DNA from 3 places in the Dorea sp. MB18-49 genome. Region 2 is predicted to be linked to each of the others. Evidence: predicted binding sites of a transcription regulator. Region 2 holds the regulator's gene; each other region holds the start of a gene.
The links. Region 2 encodes Rex, which represses fermentation and respiration genes when NADH is low (regulators of the CRP and FNR family bind a similar motif). Its sites were predicted from a motif close to ATTGTTAANTANTTAACAAT; they were not measured.

Region 1 (11,321 bases), on a different contig from region 2:
AGAAGATAAATGAAATGACAGGAACCGGTTGATTTTTGGTCAACCGGTTCTTATTTTGTGTACAAAAGTATGTATGAGAAACAGCCGGTTACCAAACATCCGAAAGATGCTGCCACGGGCAAGTTCTACAGGTGGCAGATCCTGTAGAGTGGCTGAAGTTAAAAAAGATACTTTTGAAAGAATAGCAGGAGGAAGTAAGAATGAGTGAAGATGTAATACGTACAGGAAGAGATCTGGCGTATCAGGGAACGGTTTTAAAAGTATACAAGGATCATATGAAATTTTCAAATGGAAATACAGAAGAATGGGACTTTATTCATCATGACGGCGCTGCTGCAGTTATCCCGGTTATGGAGGATGGAAAGATCTTGATGGTAAAACAGTACCGAAATGCGTTGGAACGAGACACATTGGAAATTCCGGCTGGAAAACTGGATGATCCGAATGAAGAGGGGATTGTATGCGCAGCGAGAGAGCTAAAAGAAGAAACGGGATACAGTTCTGAAAATCTGGAATGGATACTTACAATTCGGACAACGGTTGCATTTTGCGATGAAAGAATCGAAGTTTTTGTCGCAAGAAATCTGATACCGGGAGAGCAAAGCCTTGATGAAGATGAATTTGTGGATGTAAAAGCTTATGAATTGGATGAGTTGAAACAGATGATTTTTGAAGGAAAGATACAGGATTCAAAAACTATGGCAGCAATCCTTGCATATGAATCAAAGTATCTGCACGGATAAAATCATATCCACCCAAAGAGCACATATAATAAGATATCTGAATCTGAAAAAAGGAGAATGATATGTGAAGATACAGACAAAACAAAAATATGTGCTTCTGGCTGGAATGACAGGATTTGTACTGGGAATATGCAGTGCGAATCTCTGGATGAAGGAGTATATACTCGACATTGGAATTTTTAATCAGTTTTTTCTGGAACAATATAACCGGTTAGAGATCGTATATGAGGAGTATTTCTGGTACCTGATAAAAAACAGAGGGGTATTTCTACTGATTCTTACGGCGGCAGCTGGAACAAGGTATAGAAAAAGTGCGGTGATATTAACAGTAATATGGCTGGGTTTTTGCGTTGGAATGGTGATCTGTACGGCCATTGCCAGACTTGGAATTAAAGGGATTGTCCTTTGCGTGATTGCTGTTATGCCACAGGGCGTATTCTATATTTTGTCCGGGATACTATTGTTTGAATATATGCTGGAATATCCTGTAGTCAGGTGGAATTCCGGAAAAACTATAAAACTGATAATGCTGGTGTTGTTGGGAATGATAACAGAATGTTATGTGAATCCTGTCATTATCAGAATGTTTCTGAAAACATTGTAGGTGATCTACAGGACCTGCCAATGGCAGCTCCTTACGAACGCATGGCGATAAAGATCGACACATAGTATGAAATGCAAACATACTGTGTGTCGATCTTTTTATGAAAAATTCTTTATGTAGATTACGAGACGAAGTATACAGCACAAAAACAAAAAGATCTGGCTGATCAGCAGACCTGTAAGATATCCGTTTATGCCCCATATAGGTATAAAAAGACATACACCTGCAATCCGTATGCAAAGACTTAAAAAGTTGATAATAAAAGAAAAAGTAGTTTTTCCCAAACCATTGATCATGCTAAGAAGAACCGTGTTAGTGTATAAAAACGGACAAATCCAGGAAAGCGTGAGAATAAAACTACCCGCAAGCGGACTTTTGAACAGAAAGATTCCAATCCATTTCCCGGATATTAGCAGGAAAATACAACAGAAACATCCAAGAAATATGCAGGAACAAGCGATTTTTGAAATGATAGCCTGAAGTCTGCGCTTCTCTTTCATTTCCTGAATTTCGGCCACTGTAGGAAGAAGCATGGAGGATACAGCGTTGGTAATAGCAGAAGGAAACAGAATACAAGGAAGTGCCATACCGGTCAGAACTCCATATACCTGCAAAGACAGAGAAGAAGACATTCCGGAATACTGAAGAAAAACGGGGATGGATACGGCTTCTATACTTTGCAGAATGTTCAATAATACCCGGCTGGCAGTAAGAGGAAAGGCGTGTCTGAAAAGCCTGGAAAGATGGATGCAGAAAGTACTTGCAGAAAGCAAATTCTGCACTTGTTTCGAAGCTGTGTGGTGTATAGAGTACAGGCAATAGCAAGATGCAAAGATCTCCCCCATAGCAAGACCAACAACGGCAAAAGAGATGGAAAGATCCAGCTGATGGCTGGTGCGGTAATAACAGAAAAGAAACACGAATAAAATACGGAATGTCTGTTCAAAAAGTTGGGAAACAGCAGGAATTTTTGTCTGCTTTAAGCCAAGCGAATAGCCGCAGATGCAGCTGTGGATTGAAGCAAAAGGAAACGTATAGGACAATAAAATCAGCAGTTCTTCGCATCTGGAATCATGGAGAAAAGAGATGGCGGTCATATGTGCATTGTGCTGTAAAAAAATGGTCAGAATACAGGAAAGAACAAATGTAAATATCAGGCCGGTTTTTAATAATTCTTTTGCTTTTTCCGGATGGCCTGCAGCATTTTCCTGTGCAACGCAGCGGGAAAGAGCAAGTTCGGTTCCAGCAGAGGAAAAAGAGATGCCAAGGGCATATACAGGAAATACAAGTTGATAAAGGCCTACATTTTCTTCGCCAAAGGTATGACCCAAAAAAATGCGATAGAAAAATCCCATAAAACGGGTGACAAAACTTGTAATGGTCAAAATAGCTGTTCCACGGATGAGAGCGCGCTTTCCGGACATAATCGGCTCCTTTATATATGAGAATTGTATCTTTATAAGTTATTCAAGAATAGTGCTTGACAGAACTAAAAAGCAGTGATATTCTACAGGAGTAAAAATCCTAGTAAAATACTGGGGATTAAAAAGAGGTGATAAGATGAAACTTTCCACGAAGGGTAGATATGGACTGCGTGCCATGATAGATCTTGCCAGATACAGTGAGAAAGAACCGGTGTCGATCGGAAGCGTGGCCGCAAGACAGGAAATTTCAGAACGCTATCTGGAACAGCTTGTTGCACTTCTGAAAAAGGCAGGGCTGGTGAAAAGTATTCGTGGAGCCTCTGGCGGATATGTACTGGCGAAAAAACCGTCGGAAATCTCTGTCGGAGATATCTTAAGAGCACTGGAGGGAAGTCTGGAGCCGGTCAAATGTGCGGCATTTGATACTACAACAGGAGAAGGCTGCATGGCATCGGACGGATGCGTGACAAAGTATGTATGGCAGAAGATTAATGACAGTATTAATGATACGGTGAATCAGATCATGCTGGATGAGCTGATACAGGAGAGTAAAAGCATTAATCCGGACGGAGAATGTGAAAATCCAAAGTGCAGCCAGTAATCGGCAGACAAAAATTCTGATAAACAAAAACATTACAGAATATACAAAGAAAATGGAGGAGATAAAATGAGTAAATTATTATATCTTGATAATGCAGCAACAACAAAGACAGCACCGGAAGTTGTAGAAGCAATGCTTCCGTATTTTACAGAAAAATTCGGAAATCCATCCAGTGTTTACAGCTTTGCCGCTGCAAACAAAGAAGTGATCAACCAGCAGAGAGATGCAATCGCTGAAATGATCGGTGCAAAATCAAATGAGATCTATTTTACAGGCGGTGGATCTGAATCTGATAACTGGGCTTTAAAATGTACAGCCGAAGCTTATGCGAACAAAGGTAACCATATCATTACAACAAAGATCGAGCATCATGCGATTCTTCATACAGCAGAGTATCTTGAAAAAAGAGGATTTGAGGTAACATACCTTGATGTAGATGAAGACGGAAAAGTAAAACTGGATGACTTAAAGGCAGCGATCCGTCCGACAACTATCCTGATCTCTGTTATGTTTGCAAATAACGAGATCGGTACCATCCAGCCAATCAAGGAAATCGGTGAGATCGCTCATGAACATGGCATTCTGTTCCATACCGATGCAGTACAGGCTTTCGGACAGCTTCCGATCAATGTAGATGAATGCCACATTGATATGTTAAGCGCCAGCGGACACAAGTTCAACGGACCAAAGGGAATCGGAATCATGTATATCCGTACGGGCGTAAAGATCCGTTCGTTTATCCATGGTGGAGCACAGGAGAGAAAGCGTCGTGCAGGTACAGAGAATGTTCCTGGAATCGTAGGAATCGGAACAGCAGCAAAACGTGCAGCAGCCAACATGGAAGAAAGAACAGCAAAAGAAAGAGAAGTCAGAGACTATCTGATCGACAGAGTGCTGAATGAAATTCCATACTGTCGTCTGAACGGACACAGAACAGACCGTCTTCCAAATAATGCAAACTTCAGCTTCCAGTTCGTAGAAGGTGAGTCGCTTCTGATCAAACTTGACATGAAAGGAATCTGTGGATCAAGCGGATCTGCATGCACATCCGGATCATTAGACCCATCACACGTTCTGCTTGCCATCGGTCTGCCTCATGAGATCGCTCACGGATCATTAAGACTGACATTGAACGAAGAAATTGAAAAAGAAGATATCGATTATGTTGTAGATAATCTGAAAGAGATCGTTGCGCACTTAAGAGAAATGTCTCCTCTGTATGAAGACTTCATTAAAAAACAGAAAAAACAGGGCGAGAAATAATTCAGATTGTGTACAGAACACATTCGGACAAAACAGTCAAAACATTTAGATAAAAAGACAAAAGGAGTAATTTAGATATGTATTCAGAAAAAGTAATGGATCATTTTGAACATCCAAGAAATGTAGGAGAAATTGAAAATGCCAGTGGCGTTGGAACCGTAGGAAATGCAAAATGTGGAGATATCATGAGAATTTACCTTGATATCGACGACAATCAGATCATCCGTGATGTAAAATTTAAAACATTCGGATGTGGTGCCGCAGTTGCAACAAGCAGTATGGCAACAGAGATGGTAAAAGGAAAGACAATCCAGGAAGCTATGGAAGTTACGAATAAAGCAGTTATGGAAGCTCTGGATGGACTTCCGCCGGTAAAAGTGCACTGCTCACTGCTTGCAGAGGAAGCAATCCACGCAGCTTTATGGGATTATGCAGAAAAGCATGATATCAAGATTGAAGGACTCAAGAAACCGAAGTCTGATATTCACGAAGGTGAAGAGGCGGAAGAGGAAGAATATTAAGCCGGAGAACTTTATATGGAAAAGAAAAAAGTTGTAGTCGGGATGTCCGGAGGGGTTGACTCCTCCGTGGCAGCCTGGCTTTTAAAAAATCAGGGATATGATGTAATAGGAGTCACGATGCAGATCTGGCAGGATGAAGAAGAAGCCGCGATGGAAGAACATGGCGGCTGTTGTGGACTCAGTGCAGTGGATGATGCCAGAAGAGTGGCAGCAGCGCTGGATATTCCGTATTATGTCATGAATTTTAAAAAAGAATTTAAAGAAAATGTCATTGATTATTTTATCGATGATTATCTGCATGGCAGAACGCCGAACCCGTGTATCGCCTGTAACCGATATGTGAAATGGGAATCATTGTTAAAGCGAAGCCTTGATATTGGTGCGGAGTATATAGCAACGGGACATTATGCCAGGGTAGAGAAGCTGTCGAATGGAAGATATGCAATCCGTAATTCTGCGACTGCGGCAAAAGATCAGACATATGCACTTTATAACCTTACACAGGATCAGCTTTCGAAGACACTGATGCCGGTTGGAGAATATACAAAAGATCAGATCCGTGCAATGGCAGATGAAATAGGCCTTCTTGTTGCACATAAGCCGGACAGTCAGGATATCTGTTTTGTGTCAGATGGAGATTATGCGTCTTATATCGAAGAAAATTCAGATGCAAAGATTACGCCGGGTAATTTCGTGCTTTCGGATGGAACGGTTGTCGGAAAACATAAAGGAATCATTCATTATACGGTGGGACAGAGAAAAGGTCTGGGATTGTCTCTCGGACATCCGGTGTTCGTATTGGAGATCCGCCCGGAAACCAATGAAGTTGTAGTGGGATCAAATGAGGAATCTATGTCCCGTTATGTGCGCGCAGATCAGGTGAATTTCATGACGGTAGAAGATCTGACAGAGCCGAAAAGAGTGTGGGCGAAGATTCGTTATAATCACAGAGGTGCATGGTGTACCGTTGAAAAGACGGGAGAAGATGAGATCCTCTGTACATTTGAAGAGCCGCAGAGAGCGATCACACCGGGACAGGCTGTCGTATTATATGACGGAGAATATGTACTTGGCGGCGGAACGATCATTGCGGATAAGTAGGAAACATAAAGAATATTGATAAAATACAAAATAAAGAGGAATAAGTTATGATACAGGCGGATATGCATATGCACACATGGTTTTCAACGGATTCCGAAGCCTGTCCACGCGATATGGCGGATGAGGCAGTCAGAAAAGGGTTGAAAACCATTTGCTTTACGGATCATTTTGACAAGGATGATCTGGAATGGGGAGAAGAAGGTATCTTTGATGTGGATGCTTATTTTGTGGAAATGCAGAAACTTCAGGAAGAATATGCAGGAAAACTGAATATCAGGATTGGAATAGAACTGGGACTTAGGACATATCTGAAAGATTATTATGAAGAACTGACGAAGAAATATCCGTTTGATTTCGTGATTGGATCGGTTCACAATGTTCCGTATAAGAAAGATGCGGAAGGGAACATATTATATACTGATCCTGCGGCAGAAAAGCTTTTTACAGACCGTACTGACAAAGAGGCGTACCGTCTGATGATGGAGACAACGCTGGAAAATGTGAGAACTTCGGACTGCTTTCAGACACTTGGTCATCTGGATTATGTTGTAAGATATGGAAAATCAAGGGAAAAAGAATATTCGTATACAGATTATGCGGATATTATAGACGAGATTTTGAAACTATTGATTGAGAAGGAAAAGGGTCTGGAAGTGAATTCGGCCGGATTGAAGTATGGACTTCCGTTCGCACATCCACATCCGGATGTATTGAAGCGTTATCGTGAGCTTGGCGGTGAGATCATTACGATTGGAGCCGATGCACATAAACCTGAGCATATTGCGTATGATTTTGCAAAGGCAGAAGAAATTTTGAAGTCCTGTGGCTTTAAATATTATACAGAATTTTTTGAACAAAAGCCTGTTTTTAAGCAACTTATATAAAAATAGGAAAACCTCTTGAAATTTTGTATCAGATAAAGTACAATTATTAGCAGTTGAGAGGTCTTGATAGAGCTTCTAAAGGGCTTGAGAAAGATTTCACAATGTAGACTGCATAAGTAGTTAATAAACAAACTTTAGGAGGAATTAATCATGGCAGTAAAAGTAGCGATTAATGGATTTGGACGTATTGGACGTCTTGCATTCAGACAGATGTTCGGAGCAGAAGGATATGAAGTTGTAGCAATCAACGACTTAACATCTCCTAAGATGCTTGCACACCTGTTAAAATATGATTCTTCACAGGGAAAATACGCTTTAGCTGATACTGTAAAAGCAACAGATGATTCTATCATCGTTGATGGAAAAGAAATCAAAATCTATGCTAAAGCTAACGCTGAAGAACTTCCTTGGGGAGAGATTGGTGTAGACGTAGTTCTGGAGTGTACAGGATTCTATACATCTAAAGAAAAAGCATCTGCTCATATCAAAGCAGGAGCAAGAAAAGTTGTTATTTCCGCACCAGCTGGAAACGACCTGCCAACTATCGTATATAACGTAAACCACGAAACACTGAAACCAGAAGATACAGTAATTTCTGCAGCTTCTTGTACAACAAACTGCCTGGCTCCAATGGCAAAAGCTCTTAACGATCTTGCACCAATCGAGTCTGGTATCATGTGCACAATTCACGCTTACACAGGAGATCAGATGACTCTTGACGGACCACAGAGAAAAGGTGACCTCAGAAGATCTCGTGCAGCTGCAGTTAACATCGTACCTAACAGCACAGGTGCTGCAAAAGCAATCGGACTTGTTATCCCAGAACTGAACGGAAAGTTAATCGGATCTGCTCAGCGTGTACCAACACCTACAGGATCTACAACAATCCTTACAGCAGTTGTAAAAGGACATGTAACAGTTGATGAAATCAACGCAGCTATGAAAGCAGCTTCTACAGAGTCCTTCGGATACAACACAGATGAAATCGTATCTAGCGATATCGTTGGAATGAGATATGGTTCATTATTCGATGCTACTCAGACAATGGTACTTCCACTGGAAAACGGAACTACAGAAGTTCAGGTTGTTTCTTGGTATGACAATGAGAACTCATACACAAGCCAGATGGTAAGAACAATCAAATACTTCTCTGAATTAGCATAATTTAGAGCATGAATTAAGACTCACAAAGGGTCCGGTCTTATTGGGCCGGACCCTTTTTGCAGTTATAAAATATATAACCAGGAGGCAGTACTATGCTTAATAAAAAATCTGTAGATGACATTAACGTAAAAGGGAAAAAAGTACTTGTAAGATGTGACTTCAACGTTCCGCTTATCGATGGAAAGATTACAGACGAGAATCGTCTTGTTGCAGCACTTCCTACAATCAAAAAATTAATCGCTGATGGCGGAAAGGTTATCCTTTGCTCTCATCTTGGAAAGCCAAAGGGACAGCCGGTTCCAGAATTATCTCTTGCTCCTGTAGCAGTTCGCCTTTCAGAACTCCTTGGACAGGAAGTAAAATTTGCAGCTGATCCGGAAGTTGTTGGACCAAATGCGAAAGCAGCAGTAGCTGAGATGAAAGATGGAGATGTTATCCTCCTTGAAAACACACGTTACAGAGCAGAAGAGACAAAGAATGAAGATGCATTCAGTAAAGATCTCGCTTCTCTTTGCGACGTATTTGTTAACGATGCATTCGGAACAGCACACCGTGCACACTGCTCTAACGTAGGAGTTACAAAATACGTAGATACAGCAGTTGTTGGATACCTTATGCAGAAAGAAATTGATTTCCTTGGAAATGCAGTCAACAATCCGGAAAGACCATTCGTAGCAATCCTTGGCGGAGCAAAAGTTTCAAGCAAGATTTCTGTAATTGAGAACCTTCTTGACAAAGTAGATACTCTGATCATCGGTGGAGGAATGGCATATACATTTGCAAAAGCACAGGGCGGAACAGTCGGAAAATCCCTTCTGGAAGAAGATTACTGCCAGTATGCACTTGACATGATCGAAAAAGCAAAAGCCAAAGGTGTAAAACTTCTTCTTCCTGTAGATAACGTTGTCGGAGATGATTTCTCTAATGATGCAAATACTCAGGTAGTAAAAGCTGGAGAGATCCCAGAAGGATGGGAAGGACTCGACATCGGACCAGAGACAGCTAAGATCTTCAGCGATGCAGTAAAAGATGCTAAGACAGTTGTATGGAACGGACCAATGGGATGCTTCGAGATGCCTAAATTTGCAAAAGGAACAGAAACGGTTGCAAAAGCACTTGCAGACACAGACGCTGTAACAATCATCGGCGGAGGAGATTCTGCAGCAGCAGTTAACCAGCTGGGATATGGAGATAAGATGACACACATTTCAACAGGTGGTGGAGCTTCTCTTGAATTCCTTGAAGGAAAAGAACTCCCGGGTGTAGCAGCAGCTAACGATAAATAGAATAAGGAGATTTGGAAAGATGGCAAGAAAGAAAATCGTAGCCGGAAACTGGAAAATGAACAAAACTCCAAGTGAAGCAGTAGCTTTAGTTGAAGAATTAAAACCATTAGTAGCTAATGAAGATGTAGACGTAGTATTCTGCGTACCTGCAATCGACATTATCCCTGTAGCAGAGGCTGTAAAGGGAACAAATATCCAGGTTGGTGCTGAGAATATGTATTTTGAAGAAAGCGGAGCATATACAGGAGAAATCTCTCCGGCTATGCTTACAGATGCAGGAGTAAAATACGTTGTTCTTGGACACTCTGAAAGAAGAGAATACTTTGCAGAGACAAACGAGACAGTAAATAAGAAAATGCTGAAAGCTTTCGAGCATGGTATTACACCAATCATGTGCTGTGGAGAGACTCTGGAGCAGAGAGAACAGGGTGTAACAATGGACTTCATCCGTCAGCAGGTTAAAGTTGGATTCCAGAATGTAACAGCTGATCAGGCTAAGACAGCAGTGATCGCTTACGAGCCAATCTGGGCTATCGGAACAGGTAAGACAGCTACTACAGAGCAGGCTGAAGAAGTTTGCGCTGGTATTCGTGCATGCATCGCTGAAGTATATGATGAAGCTACAGCAGAAGCTATCCGTATCCAGTACGGCGGATCTGTAAACGCTGGAAATGCAGCAGAGTTATTCGCTCAGGCTGATATCGACGGCGGACTTGTAGGTGGAGCATCTCTGAAAGCTGATTTCGGAAAGATCGTAAACTACAAATAAGATTTAGAAAATCAGCCGCAGGAGGCTTTCGTTTGACTGCTTCCTGCGGTTTTATGCTGTAAAAGTGATATTTAAGACGAAAGGTGATATTAAAAATGAGTAAGAAACCAACAGTACTTATGATCTTAGACGGTTATGGACTGAATGAAAAGACAGAAGGTAATGCAATTGCTATGGCAAAAACACCTGTTATGGATAAACTGATGTCAGAATATCCATGTGTAAAAGGAAATGCCAGCGGACTTGCAGTAGGACTTCCGGACGGACAGATGGGTAACTCAGAAGTTGGCCATATGAATATGGGTGCCGGACGTATCATTTATCAGGAACTGACAAAGATCACAAAGGCAATTGAAGATGGTGTATTCTTTGAGAATAAAGCACTTCTGGCTGCATGTGAGAATGCCAAGAAGAATGATTCTGCACTGCACCTGATGGGGCTGGTATCTGACGGTGGTGTTCACAGCCACATCGGACATATTTTCGGCCTTCTGGAACTGGCTAAGAGACAGGGACTTGAGAAAGTATACGTTCACTGCTTCCTTGACGGTCGTGATACACCACCGGCTTCAGGAAAAGAGTATGTAGAGCAGTTAGAAGCTAAGATGAAAGAAATCGGCGTAGGAGAGGTTGCAAGTGTTTCCGGACGTTATTATGCAATGGACCGTGATAACCGCTGGGATCGTGTAGAAAAGGCCTACAAGGCACTTTCAGCAGGCGAAGGCGAGACAGCTGCTTCTGCTACAGAGGGAATCCAGGCTTCTTATGATGCAGATGTAACGGATGAGTTCGTTGTACCATTTGTAGTAACAAAGGACGGCGCACCGGTTGCAACGATCAAAGAAAATGATTCGGTAGTATTCTTCAACTTCCGTCCGGACAGAGCAAGAGAGCTTACAAGAACCTTCTGTGACGACAACTTTGACGGATTTGAAAGAGGAAACAGAATCACGACAACATT
Region 2 (8,140 bases):
CAATATCCATATTCGCTTCTTTCAGATCAATGATACCTGCGCTGTTGGAGCAATGATAATACTGGAACGTAACACCTCTTTTTTTCAGTTCTTCTTTCATCCAGAGATATTTATCAAGCTGCTCATTGGTAAATGTCTTATCTGCTTCATCAGACTTGGAAAAATGTGTAAACATTCCTTCCATTACCAGGTTCGGCAGTTTACTGATCTTTGCGATTTCTTCGGCATTCTCCTCTGTAATCTGGAATCCCAGTCTTGCCATTCCAGTGTCAAGCTTAATATGTACATAGACTTTACAGCCCATGGCTTCTGCAAGCTCTGACACTTCTTTTGCCATCTCATAACTATAGACAGTCATACGTACTTCATTGCGGATCATCGTATCCCACTGATCCGGGAAAATGCATCCAAGAACCAATACCGGTTTCTTCAAACATGCATCTTTTAATAAAATAGCTTCATCCAGCGTAGCTACTGCATAACCCCAGATATAATCCTTGGGTTCCAGAAGCTTTGCAATCTGAACGGCACCATGTCCATAACCATCCATCTTGATGACTGCCATCATCTGTGTATCTTTCTGAATATTTTTCTTCATCATCTCTATATTATATTCAACCGCATCTAAATCGACTCTGGCTAAAACTCTTGTATAATGTTTCACTGCTATTCATCCTCCAGTTTCATTAATGCTTTACTGATATATTCTATCAGATCTCTTGCCATTACACTATATACGCCTTTTTCAAATTTTGCAAGGTCACCGGCCAAACCATGTACATATGTACCTAATCTGGCTGCTTTTTTCGTATCTTTTTCCTGCACCATAAAGCCTGCGATCACACCGGCCAGCACATCTCCCGAACCGGCTTTTGCCATCGCACTGTTCCCGGTAAGATTCAGGCAGATTTCATTTGCCTTATCTGCGATCAGTGTTCTGGAATCTTTTAATACACAGGTTACCTGATATCCGTCAGCGAATTTCTTCAGGATCTGTATCCGGTCTTCTCTAAGATCTTCCACAGGGATGCCTGTAAGTCTAGACATCTCTTTCATATGCGGCGTAAATATGAACTTCCGGTCTGCCAGCCGATCAAGAAGATCTTTGTTATCTGACAGAAGATTTAACCCGTCTGCATCAATCAGGCATGGAACATCCACGTACTCTATAACCGTCCGCAATAACTTCTCCGATGTTGTACTTCTTCCAATGCCGGAACCAATACACACACCGTCTGCCCACTTAAGAAGCTTTAGTACTTCTTCTTTATTAAATTCATCATAAGCCGTTATGATTGCTTCCGGCAGAAGTGTCTGCAATATCTCGCGGTTGTCCTTTGGTGTATAGATTCTGACAAGCCCGGCTCCTGTCATATAAGCCGCATGGGCATTCAGATATGCTGCACCTGCCATACCCTTACTTCCAGCGATCACAAGAAGCCTTCCATAACTTCCCTTATTAGAATCTTCCGGTCTTTCCGGAAGCATTCTACGATATTCTTCTCTTCCAAAAGAATGAATCACATCTGCATCCTGTAATAACGGCTCATGCGAAATGCCAATCTCTGCTACTGTTACTCTTCCTGCATATGCTCTGCCCTGCGCCAGTTCAAGGCCGATCTTTTTCACCTCGAATGTCACTGTATCATCTGCGTGGAATGCACAACCAAGCACACATCCCGTAGAGGCTGAAAGTCCTGATGGGATATCTACTGCAAATTTTGTACCCTGCATCTGATTCATACGTTCAATCACCTGACGATATGTACCTTCAATCTTACGGCTCAGTCCGACTCCGAACACGGCATCTATCACTATGCTGTAGCTGTTATCCTGCGGGATATCTTCTGTGATCTTACCACCACATTCTTTAAGACGTCTTATCTGTTCCCGTGTCTCCGGTGTACAATGCTCTGGATTGCCGACCAGATAAGTATCCACAGAACACCCCATATTCTTCAAGATCCTGGCGATGGCAAATCCATCTCCGCCATTATTCCCTGATCCACATACCACACAGACAGAAGAAAGATCCAGATTCTCACTTTGCATCGTCTGTACACAGGCATTTGCTGCACGCTCCATTAATTCCAGTGATGCAATGCCCAGTTCCTGAATCGCGTACTGATCGGCAGCCTTCATCTGTGCAGCATTAACCAGAAGTTTCATATATTTATTCATCTCCCATCAGATATATCTCTGCAACAAAAGAACGTGTAAAAATATGTCCGTATTCCAGACTACTCCTACACGCTTTCTTGTATTATAGTTTATTTATGGTCCTCTTTGTAACGACTGATATTGTATGACAACTGCATCAGACTTTCTGACAGATGCACATTCTCAACAACAACATTATCCGGAAGGTTCAAATCTGTATGTGCAAAGTTCCAGATCGCACGTACTCCGTTCTCAACCAGCATATTCGCAACTTCAATTGCTTTCTCTTTCGGAATCGTCAGAACTGCAATATCAATCTCATTATTCTGAACAAACGTTTTCAGATCATCCATCATACGGATCGGAACTCCACGGATGGATACTCCCTGAAGTCTTGGATTCACATCAAAGATTCCTTTCAGAATGAATCCACGGTTCTCGAAGGCTGCATAATTAGCCAGTGCCTGCCCAAGATTACCTGCACCAATGATAATAATATTGTGGTCTTCTTCCAATCCTAATATCTTTCCAATCTCTGTGTATAAATACTTAACGTTATAACCGTATCCCTGCTGTCCGAATCCTCCGAAATTATTAAGATCCTGACGGATCTGGGATGCTGTTACTTTCATCCGCTTACTCAGATCGTTCGAAGAAATCCGCTCTACACCATTTTCCAACAGTTCGCCCAAATATCTGTAATACCTCGGCAATCTTCTTATGACCGCACGAGAAATCTCTCTTTCTTCCAATGTTTTCACCCTTCCAATCATAGTCTGAAATAATTATATAAAATTGAAAGATTATTGTCAAACTATTGTTGAATTTTATGCAATTTCCGTTATAATAAAGTAGCATGTGTAAATGCATTTTGAGAATACCAACGTATCAATTATCCATAACTCAGGAGGAAATATATGATATTAGCATGTCACGGGATCCAGAAATCTTTCGGTGAACACCTCATCGTCAGAGATGGATCCTTCCATATAGAAGATCACGAAAAAGCAGCTCTTGTCGGACCGAACGGTGCCGGTAAGTCCACTCTGCTCAAAATGATTGTAGGCGAATTAGCCCCGGATGACGGCAACGTCATCCTGACAAAAGGTAAGACACTTGGCTATCTTGCCCAGCATCAAGAGATGCAAAGCGGTAATACGATCTATGAAGAAGTCCGCACCGCAAAGGCCGATATAATCGCTATGGAGCGCCGTATCCGCGAGATCGAGATGGAACTTAAGCATCTCTCCGGTGACGCCCTGAACGACCGTCTGGAAACTTACAACCGCCTTACGGCCACTTTCGAACGTGAGAACGGCTATTCTTGCAAAAGTGAGATCACCGGTGTGTTAAAGGGACTTGGATTTACGGAAAATGATTTCACCAAACCCGTCGACACTCTCTCCGGAGGACAGAAAACCCGTGTATCTCTCGGCAAGCTTCTGTTAACGAAACCAGACATTTTGCTTCTTGATGAGCCAACCAACCATCTAGATCTGAATTCAATTGCATGGCTTGAAACCTATCTTCTAAACTATCAGGGAGCTGTGCTGATCGTGTCTCATGACCGTTATTTTTTGAACAAAGTTGTCACGAAAGTTCTTGAAATCGAGCTTGGAGAACTTCGTACTTATATGGGAAATTACAGCGACTATGCAGCAAAGAAGCAGCAGCTTCGCGACATACGCCTGAAGGAATATCTTAACCAGCAGCAGGAAATCAAGCATCAGGAAGCGGTTATCGAAAAGCTTCGTTCTTTCAACCGCGAAAAATCCATCAAACGTGCCGAAAGCCGCGAAAAGATGTTGGAAAAAATGCAGACCATCGAAAAACCGATAGAAGTTAATACAGATATACATCTGAAACTGGAACCATCCTGTGTAAGTGGCAATGATGTTCTGACTATTGAACATTTAAGCAAATCTTTCCCCGGACAGGAACTTTTTACAGACGTTAATCTCGAGATCAAACGTGGTGAACATGTCGCAGTAATCGGTGATAACGGAACAGGAAAGACTACGCTTCTTAAGATCTTAAACCGAGTGGTATCTGCTGATTCCGGTACTTATACACTTGGCTCCAATGTTAAGATTGGCTACTACGATCAGGAACATCATGTCCTTCATATGGAGAAAACAATTTTTGACGAGATTTCCGATGATTATCCGACTCTTACGAATACGGAAATCCGGAATGTGCTTGCAGCATTTCTTTTTACCGGTGATGATGTCTTCAAACAGATCAGTTCTTTGAGCGGTGGGGAACGCGGACGTGTATCTCTCGCAAAACTGATGCTCTCTGAAGCGAATTTCCTGATCCTCGACGAGCCGACCAACCACTTGGACATCGCATCCAAAGAAATCCTTGAGAATGCTTTGAATGATTATACCGGCACTGTACTTTATGTCTCTCATGACCGTTATTTCATCAATCAGACTGCATCACGGATTCTGGATCTTGTCAATCATACATTTGTAAATTATATCGGAAATTATGACTATTATCTGGAGAAAAAAGAAGAACTCACTACTGCATATGCCGGAGTAGCTTCTACATCTTCATCCGTTTCAGATAACAGTACAGACAAGAATGTATCCGAGTCAAAACTCAGCTGGCAGGAGCAAAAGGAAGCCCAGGCAAGACTTCGCAAACGTCAGAATGAGCTAAAAAAGACTGAAGAACGTATCAGCGAACTGGAAGGCCGTGACGGTGAGATCGATGCCCTGATGGTTCAGGAAGAGATTTTCACCAACTCTGTAAAATGCCAGGAACTCGCAAAAGAAAAAGCCGCAATAGCGGAAGAATTAGAAGAATTATACATGAAATGGGAGGAATTAGCGGAAGACGCTTAAACGCCTGATTTGCAACTTTTTAGCCCGCTCCAGAAAGCTTCTGGGGCGGGCTTTTATATTGCCATGCATTCGTAAGGAGCTGCCGGTGGCAGGTCCTGTAGATATATATTATCTATTTTAATTTTTCAGCAATTGCCTTAATAAATCCTTCGCTGTTCAATACGGTTGGATTTTCCAGTGTCGTGATCAATGCCAGATCTTTCGTCATCTTACCTTCTTCAATGGTATCAATGGTTGCTTTTTCAAGCTTATCTGCGAATGCTGCCAATTCGGCATTTCCATCCATCTCACCACGTTTTCTAAGAGCACCTGTCCATGCAAAAATTGTAGCTACAGAGTTTGTAGAAGTCTCTTCCTCTTTCAGATGCTTGTAATAATGACGTTGTACAGTTCCATGAGCTGCCTCATATTCATAATTTCCATCCGGTGATACCAGAACAGATGTCATCATTGCAAGAGAACCAAATGCGGAAGAAACCATATCACTCATTACATCTCCGTCATAGTTCTTACATGCCCAGATATATCCGCCTTCTGATTTCATAACTCTTGCAACCGCATCATCGATCAAAGTATAGAAATATGTAATTCCGGCTTCTTTGAACTTCTCGGCATAATCTTTGTCAAAGATTTCCTGGAAAATATCTTTGAATGTATGGTCATACTTCTTAGAGATCGTATCTTTTGTTGCGAACCACAGATCCTGCTTTGTATCCAATGCATAATTAAAGCAGCTTCTCGCAAAGCTTTCAATAGATCCGCATAAGTTATGCATTCCCTGTGCAACACCCGGTCCTGCATAGTTGTGTACCAGTTCTCTGGTCTCTGTGCCGTCTTCTGCCGTGTATACCAGTTCTACTTTTCCAGGTCCAGGAATCTTCATCTCTGTATTTTTATATACATCTCCATATGCATGTCTTGCAATAGTGATTGGTTTTTTCCAGTTTTTTACACATGGCTCAATGCCTTTTACAACAATCGGTGCACGAAATACAGTTCCGTCAAGTATTGCACGGATCGTTCCGTTCGGACTCTTCCACATTTCTTTCAGATCATACTCTTTCATACGTGCCGCATTCGGTGTGATTGTTGCACATTTTACTGCAACTTTATATTTCTTGGTTGCATTAGCAGCATCGATTGTTACCTGATCATCTGTCTCATTTCTATGTTCCAGACCCAGATCATAATATTCTGTGTTCAGTTCAATATATGGCTCCAGAAGATCTTCTTTGATCATCTTCCAGAGAATTCTTGTCATCTCGTCTCCGTCCATCTCTACAATCGGTGTTGTCATTTTAATTTTTGCCATGGTATTTGTCTCCTTTCTATCTGTTCGCGGCATCTTTTATTATTCTTCCAGATGCAGATTTTCCATCACGTGTAATATATGTTCATTTGCAAGCTGTTCTGCTTTTGCCGCATCTTTTGCCTTGATTGCTTCCAGGATTTCTCTGTGTTCTTCTATTGATTTCTCGGCACGCTCCGGTGCTTCAATAGACATCGTCCTGGCAAGCTGTACATACTTGTGAAAATCTGTTAATACATGTTCCAGGATCCTGCTGTTGGATGCCTCATACAATATCTTATGAAACTTACCATCCATTTCTGACATCTGTTCAATCTGTCCGGATCCCTTCTTATGCAAATGAAATTCTGACAGAAGAATCACTTCTTCCAGTTCTTCAATCTGCGCATCCGTAATATATTTCGTTGCCCAGTTGGCACACAGCCCTTCCAGTTGCGAACGTATCTTATAGATATCTTTCACATCTTTTCTGGTAATGGCTGTCACATACGCACCTTTATTCGGAATGATCGTAACCAGTCCTTCTAACTCCAATTGTCTTAAGGCTTCTCTTACCGGTGTTCTGCTTACCCCCAGTTCTTCACCGATTGTTACTTCCCTTAATTCTTCATGATTTTTATATACCCCATTCAGAATATCTTCCCGCAGATGCCGGAACACTCTTCCTCGTAAGGATCTGTCCTGATATTCTTCCATTAAAAACACCTCTGCTATATCAATTCCACACCAAGTCTCTTGCAGTTTTCGTCGATAACTCTGATCAACTCATCGTCTGTAAGAACGGTTACTCGTCCTTCTTCATACTGCTTATCTACCCATTCTTTTACAGAACTTACAAGTTCTGAGTTCTTATCTACTTTCTTGTCCTCCGGCAGCTTAAAATATGTATTGATCCAGTGTGCAATACCTGCAAGTCCGGATGTGTTAGATATTGCAACAAGCGGAGGACGGTTCAGGAATTTTCCGGTATCAAATACGTTGTAGATCTCTTCATTCTTCAATAAACCATCTGCATGGATTCCAGCCCTTGTTACATTAAAGTTCTTACCAACAAAAGGTGTTCTTGAAGGAATATGATATCCGATCTCTTTCTCATAATAATCTGCAAGCTCTGTGATAACTGTTGTATCCATCCCATCCAGTGTGCCACGAAGCTGTGCATATTCGAACACCATCGCTTCCAGTGGTGTATTACCGGTACGCTCTCCGATTCCAAAAAGTGAACAGTTCACACCGCACGCACCATAAAGCCATGCTGTCGATGAATTGCTGACTGCCTTATAGAAATCATTATGTCCGTGAAATTCGATCAGTTCGCTTGGAACACCGGCATGTACTCTGAGTCCATAGATGATTCCCGGAATAGATCTTGGTATTACAGCTCCCGGATAGTTGACCCCGTATCCCATGGTATCACAGACACGGATCTTGACCGGAATCTTATACTCATCCATCAGTTTCATAAGTTCCAGACAGAATGGAATGACGAATCCATAGATGTCGGAACGTGTGATATCTTCCAGATGACATCTCGGGCTGATTCCTGTCTCAAGACATTCTCTTACGATAGACAGATAATGTTCCATTGCCTCACGTCTTGTCATCTTTAGTTTATAGAATATATGATAGTCCGAACAGCTTACCAGAATACCAGTCTCTTTCATTCCGATCTCTTTCACCAGTTCGAAATCTTTCTTGCTCGCACGGATCCAGCTTGTTATCTCCGGGAATTTATAATCCTTTTCCATGCATTTGTAGACTGCGTCTCTGTCCTTTTTACTATAGAGGAAGAATTCACACTGTCTGATCTTTCCCTTCG
Region 3 (11,321 bases), on a different contig from region 2:
TACTGCTACGAAGATCAGGAATACAACTCCCTGGATCAGCTGCATCATCTGTGTTGAGAATCCCATCATTGTCAGTCCACTGTTCAGTACAACGTAAAGAAGAGATCCGACAACGATATTTTCAAATCTTACTTTTGCTCCACCGGAAATCGGCATACCACCTAATACCAGTGCGATCAGAATCTGTGTCTCTAACTGGTTACCACCGGAAGATGTAACAGATCCGACCTTGATAACGTTGATAAACGCTGCAAATCCTGTCAGTGCACCTGCCAGTACATACATGAGGAATTTCATTCTGTCTGTGCGGATTCCTGAGAACATTGCTGCTTTTTCACCGGCTCCGATCGCTTTTAAATATGTTCCGAATTTTGTATAACGGAATGCGATAAATCCAATAACCAGAACAACTACTGTACAAGCCACTTTGAATCCTGTACTGTCATAATTGATCAATGTTGCAGAACCTGATACAGGTGCATTCGTTGTCATATATTTGATAAATCCACGGAATAAGAACATGGTACAAATTGTAACAATGAATGATTTGATCTTACGGTATACATAGAAGAATCCGTTGATCGCACCGATGATCGCACCTGATGCAATACCACCAAGAATTGCAATTGCAATTCCATGTTTTGAAAGAATACATACAACGATTGAAGCAATTCCAAGGATAGATCCCTGAGAAAAGTCCAGGCCGCCCATCGTCATAATGAAGAATACGCCCATAGCTGCAATCATTGTAACATATACCTGCGAGAATGCCAGTGACATATTTCCCATCATACGGAAATCTGTCAGGACATTGAACAGCAGGAAAATAACAACCAATCCTACGATTGGCAGGAGCGCACGAACCATCGCCATCTTAGACGCTTTCTTAAGCTGCTGCTCCTTATCGTTTGTTTTTGCACTTACTTGACTTCCCATAGTTGCCTCCTTATACCATCATCGAAATCAGACCATTTTCATCCAGGTTCTGATTACGTTCAAGTTCTCCACTGATTTTTCCATCTTTCATAATAATGATACGATCACTCATACCAATCAGCTCCATCAACTCTTCTGAGATCATGATGATGGATTTACCGTTCTTTCTCATCTGGTTCATCAACTGATAGATGTCCTGTTTTACCTTAATATCGATTCCTCGGGTAGGACTGTCCAGAACAACGATATCAGAATCTTTTCCGATCCATCTTGCAAGAACAACTTTCTGTTTGTTACCACCGGACAGATTTGAAACGAACTGGTTTACATCATTCATCTTTACAGACATCTGTTTTGCATATTTATCGGCAAACTCTCTACGTTTCTTATCGCTTAATATATGTGCTTTATTAGCAAGTTCATCTAATGATGGTAAGCAGATATTGTCACCGATACTCTGATTCAGCACAACCGACTCATTGTCACGGTCTTTGGATGTATAAGCAATGCTGTGCTTAATTGCTGTAGGAATATCGTTGATGTGTGTTCCGTCAGCCAGAACAACTTCACCTTCTCTGTCATAAGATGCACCGAAGATTGCTTTACCGATCTCATGCATACCTGATTCTGACAGACCACCGAATCCAAGGATCTCTCCTTTGTGTAAATCAAAGCTGATATCTTCGATCAGTCCTGGAACTGTAACATTCTTTACGGATAATACAACTTCATCTGATACTTTTTCACCATAGTCTGAACGATAGTAATCACCTGTTACCTCACGTCCAACCATCAGCTTCTTCAGATCATCTTCGTTCACATCTGCACTCTTGACCGTATCGATATATACACCATCCCGGAGGATTGTGATTGTATCGGATTTGTCGAGAATTTCCGGAAGGTCATGGGAAATAAAGATAACCGTATTTCCATTGTCACGAACACGATTCATCTGTTTATACAGTTCTTCACGTCCTTCCTGCGAAAGAGCAGTTGTCGTCTCATCGACAACGACGATCTTAGGATTAAAATATGTAGCTTTTACGATCTCAACCAGTTTACGGTCTTCGAAATTATAATCATCAATCATATCTCCTGCTTTGATCTTATCAAATCCATAGGATTGTAAAAGCTCATTTGCTTTTTTGTTCATTGCTGCGGTATTCTTGATCCCCAGATGAACGAACTGATCTTCATGTCCAAGGAAGATATTCTCTGCTACCGTCAGTCCGGAAAGAGTTCCAAGTTCCTGTACGATGATAGAAATACCTTCTTCATTTGCTTCTACCTGGTTCTTCGGATGAACTTCTTTTCCATCCAGAATGAACTGTCCACTTTCCAGTGTATAGATTCCTGTCAACATATTTGTCATTGTTGATTTACCGGATCCATTTTCACCGATCAGTGCGTGAACCTCACCTTTATTGATATTAAATGACACATCTTTCAACGCCTTCGTGATACCGAAGTTTTTAGAAACATGTTTTACCTGTAATCTCACTTCACTCATTGCTGTCTTCCTCCTTCTATTACTTGACAATCTCGCCTTTTGTAACCTTTGTTGTCAGAGTAACGATAATCAGCAGTGCAAATCCTGTAATAACGTCCTGGATCGCTGTAGGAGCACCAAGTGCGATGAAACCGAAGAAAATAATATTGATTACGAATTCACCGATGATAATAGCCTGCAGCGGCATACCATATTTCTTAAATGCCAGACCGAAGAAGCATCCCATTGTCGGTACGAAGTTTCGGCTCATAGATGCCATACCGGTAACCGCTACCATTGAAGAACCATAACTGATTGTCAGAATTGCCATTACTCCAAGGAACGCACCACTTAAGATGAATGCAAGTACCTTGTATTTATTAACATTAATACCCATGTTCTTAGCAACGAACTCGTCACTTCCGATCGCATAAGTATAAGTTCCGATTTTAGTGTAGTTTAAGAATATGTAAGCAACAACGCATGCTACCAATGCAAGGATGATATCCCATGGCATACGTCCGAATGCTCTTAAGTGTGCCGGAAGTGTCTGTTCTACACCACCTGCCATGTAGTTTGCCAGCGACTCATAGATAAGTGCCAAACCTGTTGTAACGATCATAGATGGAATTCTTAATTTCACATAGAAAATTCCGTTTAATAAACCAACGATTGTACCTGTAAGAATACCTCCGACGATCAGTCCGAAATATCCTAAATTAAATTTTGTTGCCAATACGCAACCAACGATTGCGGAAAGCATGATGTTTGCACCAATAGAGAAATCGAACATTCCCATTACCATTACGAAATAGAAACCAACCGCACCTACAGTGGCAATCAGACTGGCCTGAAAGTAATTGAGCATATTGGAAAATGAGCCGAAGTTATGTGGTGTCAATATTTTAAAGATTACCCAGGAAACAATCACAAGACCGATCAGGATTACATACCCCATTGTCTTTCCTGAGAGTTTTTTAGTAGTGCCCATATTATCTACCTCTTCTTATTATCTTTTTAAAAGAGAAGGTGGCATCGCCTTTCTTGCGACGTCACCCTCCCCAAATTATTTTCTGTTATCTTGTGTCCGTCTTATTTAGCGGCACGGCTCTCTGCATCAGCGATAGATACGCTTGCTGCAGTAGCTTTCAGCTCTTTCATACTTTCTTTAGACATAGCTACTAATTCATCGTCTGTGTATGGAAGCTGATCTACGAAATATTTCTCGTATGCTGCATAGTCTTCTGCTGATGATACATACAAGTATGGGAATGGAACATCTTCGAATTTACCAGCGAAGTCTTTGTAGTTACCTTTTACTGCATTGTAAACCATCATGAATGCGATCAGTGGGTCACAGAAATGTCCACCGGATTCACCGGCCATTGATCCGTTCTGAAGTCTTTCTCCAAGGTCTGGAAGGAAGTCTGTAGAAACGATATCGATGTCCTGAGTCTTTCCTGCTCGTTCAACTGCTGCGATTGCTCCCTGAAGTGGATCTCCACCACCACCAGCTGGGATCAATGCATCAAGCTTAGGATCTGCTGCCATTAAAGCTTCAGCAGCTTTTGATCCACCTTCTGAAGTTGTACCAGCGTACTGTGGCTCAGAAATTTTTGCTTTGTCGTCTGGGTTTTCTTTGTTCCATTTTTCAACTCCGGCTTTGTAACCTTCCCATCTTCCGAGCCAAGTAGCATCTCCCTGCTCCCAGCCGATCAGACCGATGTTACGATCACCTTTGTCAAGAAGAATCTTAACAAGTTCTGCACCGTTTTCAGGTTCATCTTCATGAACTGCTCCGATGTAGTAAGCGGAATCTTTTGCTGCTTTGTAGATATCTGCACTGTCTTTTTTGCTGATTACACGGAAGAACTGTGCAAGATATACTTTATTATCATTACATGTCTTGATTGCTGATGTCATCTCTGTATCAGATGAGTTACAGATGATGATTCCCTGGCATCCTGCTGCTGCTAACTGCTCTACAGAAGCTGTAACTTTCTCAGATACATGTCCCTGGTCAACATACTGTACTTCTACATCCAGTGCTTTAGCTGCTGCATCCAGCATCTTCTTACACTGTGATCCAAGAACGTCTGTTGAAGACCAGATAGAAACTCCGATTTTAACCTTTCCTGATTTACTGCTCTTGCTGCTCTTGTCATCAGAACTTCCACCGTTTCCGCATGCAGCAAGTCCAACTACCATTGTTGCTGCCAAAAGAGCTGCTGTTACTTTTTTGAGAACTCTCTTCATAATGTTTCCTCCGTTTTCTGTATTTATTTGATGATTAGATTATATACTTAACTGGTATCGTTTTGCAATAAAATACAACCATTTTTTTCAACAAAGTTGTACTGTCTCATAGCGCTTTTCATGGTGTTTTCATCTGTCAAAACCGTTTTTTGTGCGTTTTGACAGTCTTGGTTTCAATAATTATGAACAAAGAATGAATTTTTTGTGCATTTTTCTTCATTTCTTTCGTACTTTCTTTATAGTACAATACAACTTTTATTTTGTACTCACTTGTATTATTTTTACAAAACAGCAACCTAAGTTGTATTTAATCTTATAAATAGCAAACAGGCTGATATTTTATACATGTTAATATAAAATATCAGCCTGTTTGGGATTCCTGCACTATTAAATTAGAAGCAATTACAGTTCTTCTCCATTTGTCCGAATCACATTCTGATACCAGCCAAAGGATTTCTTCTTATATCTCTTTCCACTTCCGGTTCCGTCATCATTTTTATCAACATAGATGAACCCGTAACGCTTCTTTAATTCACCTGTTGTAAATGATACCAGATCGATACATCCCCATGGAGTATATCCCATCAGATCCACACCATCTATCTCTACTGCTTTCTTCATCTCTGTAATATGTTCTTTCAGATATGCAATACGGTAATCGTCATCACAAGTATGATCTTCTTTCAGGATATCAATTGCTCCGAAGCCATTTTCTACTATAAATAGAGGTACTTCATAACGTTCATATAAAGTAACCAGTGCATAACGCAGCCCCACCGGATCGATCTGCCAGCCCCAGTCACTTGCCTTTACATATGGATTAGCAATTGAATTTGGAGAACTTCCGTCCAGCGATTCTGCTGTATCCTTCTTGACATCCGCTTTTACTGCATTGGTCATATAATAGCTAAATCCCAGGTAGTCACATTTACCTTCTGCCAGAATCTCTTCATCTCCCGGCTCCATCACTGGTTTTGTATCTTCTCTTTCCCATTCTTTCTTTGCAAATGCGGAATAATGACCGCGGATATGTACATCTGAAAAATAATATCTTTCATGCATACACTCTGTTGCGATCATAACATCATCCGGGTTGCAGGAATAAGGATAAAACGGTACGAATGAACACATACATCCGATCTGGAAGTCCGGATTGATCTCATGGCCTTTCTTCACCACCAGTGCACTTGCCACCAGTTCGTGATGTGCTGCCTGATACATGGCTTTCTTCTTATTATCATATTCCGAGAAACGGACTCCTGAATCCGTCCATCCAAAGATGTCTGCCGATGTATTGCTCTGGTTATTGATCTCATTGAATGTCATCCAGTATTTTACCTTATCTTTATAACGTTCCATAACGGTTACTGCATAACGTACAAAGAAATCTATCACCTTACGGTTGATCCATCCGCCATATTCCTTTGCCAGATGATACGGCATCTCAAAGTGGCTTAATGTGATGACCGGTTCGATACCATATTTTAATAATTCATCGAACATATCATCATAAAATTTAAGACCTTCTTCATTCGGCTCAGTTTCGTCACCGTTTGGGAAAATACGCGTCCATGCAATACTTGTCCTGAAACACTTGAATCCCATCTCTGCCATCAGGGCAATGTCCCCTTTGTATTCATGATAGAAATCTACCGCCTCATGGTTCGGATAATACTTTCCTTCTACTACTCCGTCTGTAATCTCACGCATCTTTGTTGCGCTTCCGCCAGTCATAACATCAATGACACTCCGACCTTTTCCGCCTTCGTTCCATCCGCCTTCTAACTGGTTGGCAGCTACCGCACCGCCCCATAAAAATGTATCTGATAATGCCATAATTCTTCCTCCTGCACTTTATGCGGAAATCTTTGAAAAGATTTCCGCACTCTTTTTTCTATATTTTTAAGATAATTCAAGAAGCTTCGTTCCGACAGTTACCTTTCCTTCTGCCTTCGTCTCTACATCATTGAATTCGTCACTGTTTGTAATAATAATCGGTGTAGTCACTTCATATCCGGCTTCTTTGATTCCCGGAATGTCAAATTCCAGAAGAAGCTGTCCTTTTTTCACCTGCTCACCTTCTTCTACATGAATGGTAAAGCATCTTCCATTCAGTTTTACAGTATCCATACCGACATGGATCAGAACTTCTACTCCGTCTGTACTTTCCATTCCAACTGCATGATGGCTGTCTAACAATCCGACAACTTTACCATCAAACGGTGCGTAAACCTTTCCCTCTTCCGGAATGACCGCACATCCTTTTCCCATCATCTCACTTGCGAATACCTCATCGTGTACTTCGCTCAACGGAATGACTGTTCCTGCCAGTGGGCTTTCGATTTCTTTTTCTTCTTTTTCTTCTGCTTTATCCACCGGATCATCGAATCCAACAATCTGAATTGCCACAATCGTGATCACAGAAGCAATCACACATGCCAGTGCTTCACCAATGAACGACATCGGTGCATCTTTACTGATTGCATTGACAATCGTAAGCAGTCCTGGAAGTCCGGCATATGCATAATATGCAGAATGGAAGAAGCTCAGTACAACTGCTCCGATTGCCCCTCCTGCGCATCCGCAGATAAATGGCTTCTTAAGTCTTAATGTTACACCATAGATCGTAGGCTCTGTAATACCGAAGATTCCTGTCACTCCGGCTGAAAGTGCCACACCTTTAAACTCTTTATTTCTTGATTTGATAAATACTCCGAATGCTGCAGCCACCTGTGCGACAACAGCGATCGTCTGGAATGCCTGGAATGTATCACATCCATTCATATCAAAGTTGGCAAGTACGACCGGTGTAATTCCCCAGTGCACGCCAAAGATAACAACTATCTGCCATAATCCACCGATGATTGCTCCCGCAAGTGCCGGTGCGAAAGCTACCAATGCATTGTAGCCATTTGCAATTGCATTTGCTGTAATCGCAGATGCCGGTCCGATTACTATGATTGTGGCCGGAACCATGATCACAAAACAGATCAGTGGTGTCAAAAGCGGCTTGGCTGCATCCGGAAGTTTCTTTTTTATATAGTGAAAGTATACCTTGTTTTTCCTCTTTCTTCAAGAATTGCCTGCCTTCACTTCACATTCTCGTACATTTTCCTCCATCCATACCAAAAACTTATATTTGCAATGCATAATTGCTATTTTACGCATACTTTTCATTGTGTTATTCTACAAATGGTTAAAAAAATAACACAAAAAATTATTTTTAAGAAAGAGGTATGAATATGGAAGACACAAAAACATGTCTTGAGAAACAGCCGTTATCCCAGGAAATGCTTGAAAAGATGAATGCCTACTGGCGTGCTGCCAACTATCTGTCAGCCGGTCAGTTATACCTTCTTGACAATCCATTATTAAAAGAACCACTTACAATGGATCAGATCAAGAAGAAAATCGTTGGGCACTGGGGAACTGTCCCAGGACAGAACTTTATCTATGTACACTGCAACCGTGAGATCAAACGTTATGATCTGGATATGATCTTATTATCAGGTCCTGGACATGGCGGAAACTTCTTAATTGCCAATACATATCTGGAAGGTTCTTACAGCGAAGTATATCCGAACATCAGCCAGGATGAAGAAGGTATGAAGAAGATGTTCAAGCAGTTCTCATTCCCATGTGGAGTTCCGAGTCACTGTGCACCAGAGACACCAGGATCTATCAACGAAGGTGGAGAGCTTGGATACTCTATCGCTCATGCATTCGGTGCTGTATTCGACAACCCGGATCTGATCGCAACAGTTGTTGTCGGTGACGGTGAAGCTGAGACCGGACCGTTAGCTACTTCATGGCAGTCTAACAAGTTCCTGAACCCAGTTACAGACGGTGCTGTACTTCCAATTCTTCATTTAAATGGATATAAGATCAGTAACCCTACTATCTTCTCTCGTATTTCCCACGAGGAAGTTGAGAACTTCTTCAAAGGATGTGGATGGAAACCTTACTTCGTAGAAGGCGACGATCCGATGACAATGCACAAGAAGATGGCAGAAACAATGGATACTGTTATCGAAGAGATCAAAGCAATCCAGAAAAATGCACGTGAGAACAATGATCCAGAGCGTCCGGTATGGCCAATGATCGTTCTGCGTACACCAAAGGGATGGACTGGACCAAAGGTTGTAGACGGTCAGCAGATTGAAGGATCTTTCCGTGCACATCAGGTACCACTTACAATGGAAAGTCCAGAACATCTGGAACTCTTAAAAGAGTGGCTGGAAAGCTATCATCCGGAAGAACTCTTCGACGAAAACGGACGCCTGATCCCAGAACTTGCAGAACTTGCACCTAAGGGAGATGCCCGTCTCGGAGCTAACCCACATGCAAATGGTGGATTATTATTAAAAGACTTAAGACTTCCTGATTTCCGTTCTTATGGAATCGAAGTTGAACCAGGTAAGACAAAGGCTCAGGATATGATCGAACTTGGCGGATATATCCGTGACATCTTCGAATTAAACGAAGAGAACAAGAACTTCCGTATCTTCGGACCTGACGAAAGTATGTCTAACCGTTTATACAAAGTATTTGAAACACAGAACCGTGACTGGAATGCCGGACTTCTTGATACAGACGATTGTCTTGCAAGAAACGGACGTATCATGGATGGTATGTTAAGTGAGCATATGTGTGAAGGATGGCTGGAAGGTTATCTGTTAACAGGACGTCACGGATTCTTCGCAAGTTACGAAGCATTCATCCGTATCGTTGACTCTATGGCAGCTCAGCATGCAAAATGGTTAAAAGTATGTAACCAGCTTTCATGGAGACAGCCAATTGCTTCTCTTAACTTCATCCTGACATCAAATGTATGGCAGCAGGATCACAACGGATTTACACATCAGGACCCAGGATTCCTGGATCACATCGCTAATAAAAAAGCAGATGTTGTCCGCATGTATCTCCCACCGGATGCTAACTGCTTACTCTCTTGCTTCGATCACTGTATCAAGAGCAAGAACTATGTCAACGCTATCGTAGCTTCAAAACACCCAAGCTGCCAGTGGTTATCTATGGAACAGGCTGTTAAGCACTGTACACAGGGTATCGGTATCTGGGATTGGGCAAGTAACGACTGTGGTGAAGAACCAGATGTTGTTATGGCTTGCTGCGGTGACACACCAACTCTTGAAACAATGGCTGCTGTTACAATTCTTCGTGATGAAATGCCAGAACTCAAGATTCGTGTTGTTAACGTTGTTGACCTGTTCAAGATGGAATCAGATCACAAACATCCACACGGATTAAGTGATGCAGAATATGATGCAATCTTTACAAAAGATAAACCGATCATCTTCGCATTCCACGGATATCCGACACTGATCCATGAACTTACATACGAACGTAACAACCACAATATTTCCGTTCATGGATATCAGGAAGAAGGAACGATCACTACACCATTCGATATGCGTGTACAGAACCAGATCGACCGTTTCAACCTGGTAAAAGATGCTATCATGCACTTGCCACAGCTTGGCAACAAGGGATCATTCCTGATCCAGAAGATGAACGACAAGCTGGTTGAGCACAAACAGTACATTGCCGAATACGGACAGGATCTTGAAGAGATCCGTAACTGGGAGTGGCATAAATAAAAAAAGTCCTCTATTGATTAGTTTGTTTTAATATAATAAAAGCCCGGAAGCTTACAATATTTTACTCCAATTCGATACCTTTATCTTTTATCTGATCATTATTGATCATCCGAATTTATGTAAGCTTCCGGGTTTTTACATTTCTTTTTCTTTCAGAAATTTCTGAAATTCTTTTGCCGCGATACTTTGCGGATATTCCACGTCGTAGATCAGTATAATATTACGTTCCGGCAGCTTTTCTTTCACTTTGATCTCAAATACCTGTCCGGACTTAAGTTCCGAATCTGCAAATTCCGCCGGGATGAAACCAAGTCCCAGATTGTGCCTTACCGCCGGAAGTATCATATCCGTCGTTGCAAGCTCCATATCCGGTGTAAATGTCAGACTGTTCTTTTCAAAATATTCATTTAGAAAACGTCTGGTAATCGTCTCTGCAGTCAGACTGATCCACGGATAGGACACCAGTTCCTTAAGTGAAACCTCTTTCCCATCATCCTTTAATTCTCCAAATCTGTTTCCACTGATCAGGATATCATGATATTTTCTCAGAATCTTCATCCGAAGAGGTTTTGCTACCTGAAGGTTCGCCGATACAAATGCAAGGTCTACTTTTCCTTCTTTTACTGCATTCACAGACTCTGTCGTACTGTTATTCAGAATCTTAAACCTCACATTCGGATACAGGCTGTTGAATTCTTCCATTGCCTGAAAAAGATAACAGTGAAGTGCCGTCTCCGTAGCGCTGATATAGATCGTTCCGTTCTCCAGCGAGATCAGATTACTCAGATCATTCTCTCCTTTGAAAAACTGGGCACATCCTGCCGCTACATATCCATAAAATGTCCGGCCTTCCGGAGTTAGCTGCATTCCGGTCTTACTCCTCGTAAATAAGCGGCAGCCAAGTTCATTTTCCAGTTTGTGTATGGTACGCGTGACTGCCGGCTGGCTGGTCTTCAGTACCGTTGCCGCCTTGGTAAGATTTTCATATTTTGCTACATAATAAAATATTTTGTAATATTCAA

Region 1: gap (type I glyceraldehyde-3-phosphate dehydrogenase) is a predicted target of Rex. The motif match lies at 7,225-7,244, and genes of this name have one in related genera.
Region 3: NCY30_RS03360 (phosphoketolase family protein) is a predicted target of Rex. The motif match lies at 7,874-7,893, and genes of this name have one in related genera.

Annotation. Positions count from the first base shown of each region.
Region 1 is NZ_JAMOYX010000001.1:242,704-254,024, forward strand. Features, by position in the region: gene rny (ribonuclease Y) at 1-2, shown strand, start outside; gene NCY30_RS01270 (NUDIX hydrolase) at 201-743, shown strand; gene NCY30_RS01275 (hypothetical protein) at 808-1,347, shown strand; gene NCY30_RS15285 (polysaccharide biosynthesis protein) at 1,446-2,771, opposite strand; gene NCY30_RS01285 (RrF2 family transcriptional regulator) at 2,908-3,372, shown strand; gene nifS (cysteine desulfurase NifS) at 3,439-4,635, shown strand; gene nifU (Fe-S cluster assembly scaffold protein NifU) at 4,713-5,156, shown strand; gene mnmA (tRNA 2-thiouridine(34) synthase MnmA) at 5,172-6,257, shown strand; gene NCY30_RS01305 (histidinol-phosphatase HisJ family protein) at 6,305-7,141, shown strand; gene gap (type I glyceraldehyde-3-phosphate dehydrogenase) at 7,292-8,305, shown strand; gene NCY30_RS01315 (phosphoglycerate kinase) at 8,398-9,591, shown strand; gene tpiA (triose-phosphate isomerase) at 9,611-10,360, shown strand; gene gpmI (2,3-bisphosphoglycerate-independent phosphoglycerate mutase) at 10,456-11,321, shown strand, end outside.
Region 2 is NZ_JAMOYX010000056.1:407-8,546, reverse strand. Features, by position in the region: gene alr (alanine racemase) at 1-664, opposite strand, end outside; gene NCY30_RS13110 (NAD(P)H-hydrate dehydratase) at 667-2,169, opposite strand; gene NCY30_RS13105 (redox-sensing transcriptional repressor Rex) at 2,271-2,912, opposite strand; gene abc-f (ribosomal protection-like ABC-F family protein) at 3,078-5,012, shown strand; gene NCY30_RS13095 (NADP-dependent isocitrate dehydrogenase) at 5,125-6,324, opposite strand; gene NCY30_RS13090 (GntR family transcriptional regulator) at 6,364-7,017, opposite strand; gene NCY30_RS13085 (hypothetical protein) at 7,032-8,140, opposite strand, start outside.
Region 3 is NZ_JAMOYX010000005.1:50,479-61,799, forward strand. Features, by position in the region: gene NCY30_RS03330 (ABC transporter permease) at 1-936, opposite strand, end outside; gene NCY30_RS03335 (sugar ABC transporter ATP-binding protein) at 947-2,446, opposite strand; gene NCY30_RS03340 (ABC transporter permease) at 2,466-3,416, opposite strand; gene NCY30_RS03345 (sugar ABC transporter substrate-binding protein) at 3,518-4,681, opposite strand; gene NCY30_RS03350 (6-phospho-beta-glucosidase) at 5,084-6,517, opposite strand; gene NCY30_RS15180 (glucose PTS transporter subunit IIA) at 6,584-7,720, opposite strand; gene NCY30_RS03360 (phosphoketolase family protein) at 7,924-10,299, shown strand; gene NCY30_RS03365 (LysR family transcriptional regulator) at 10,435-11,321, opposite strand, start outside.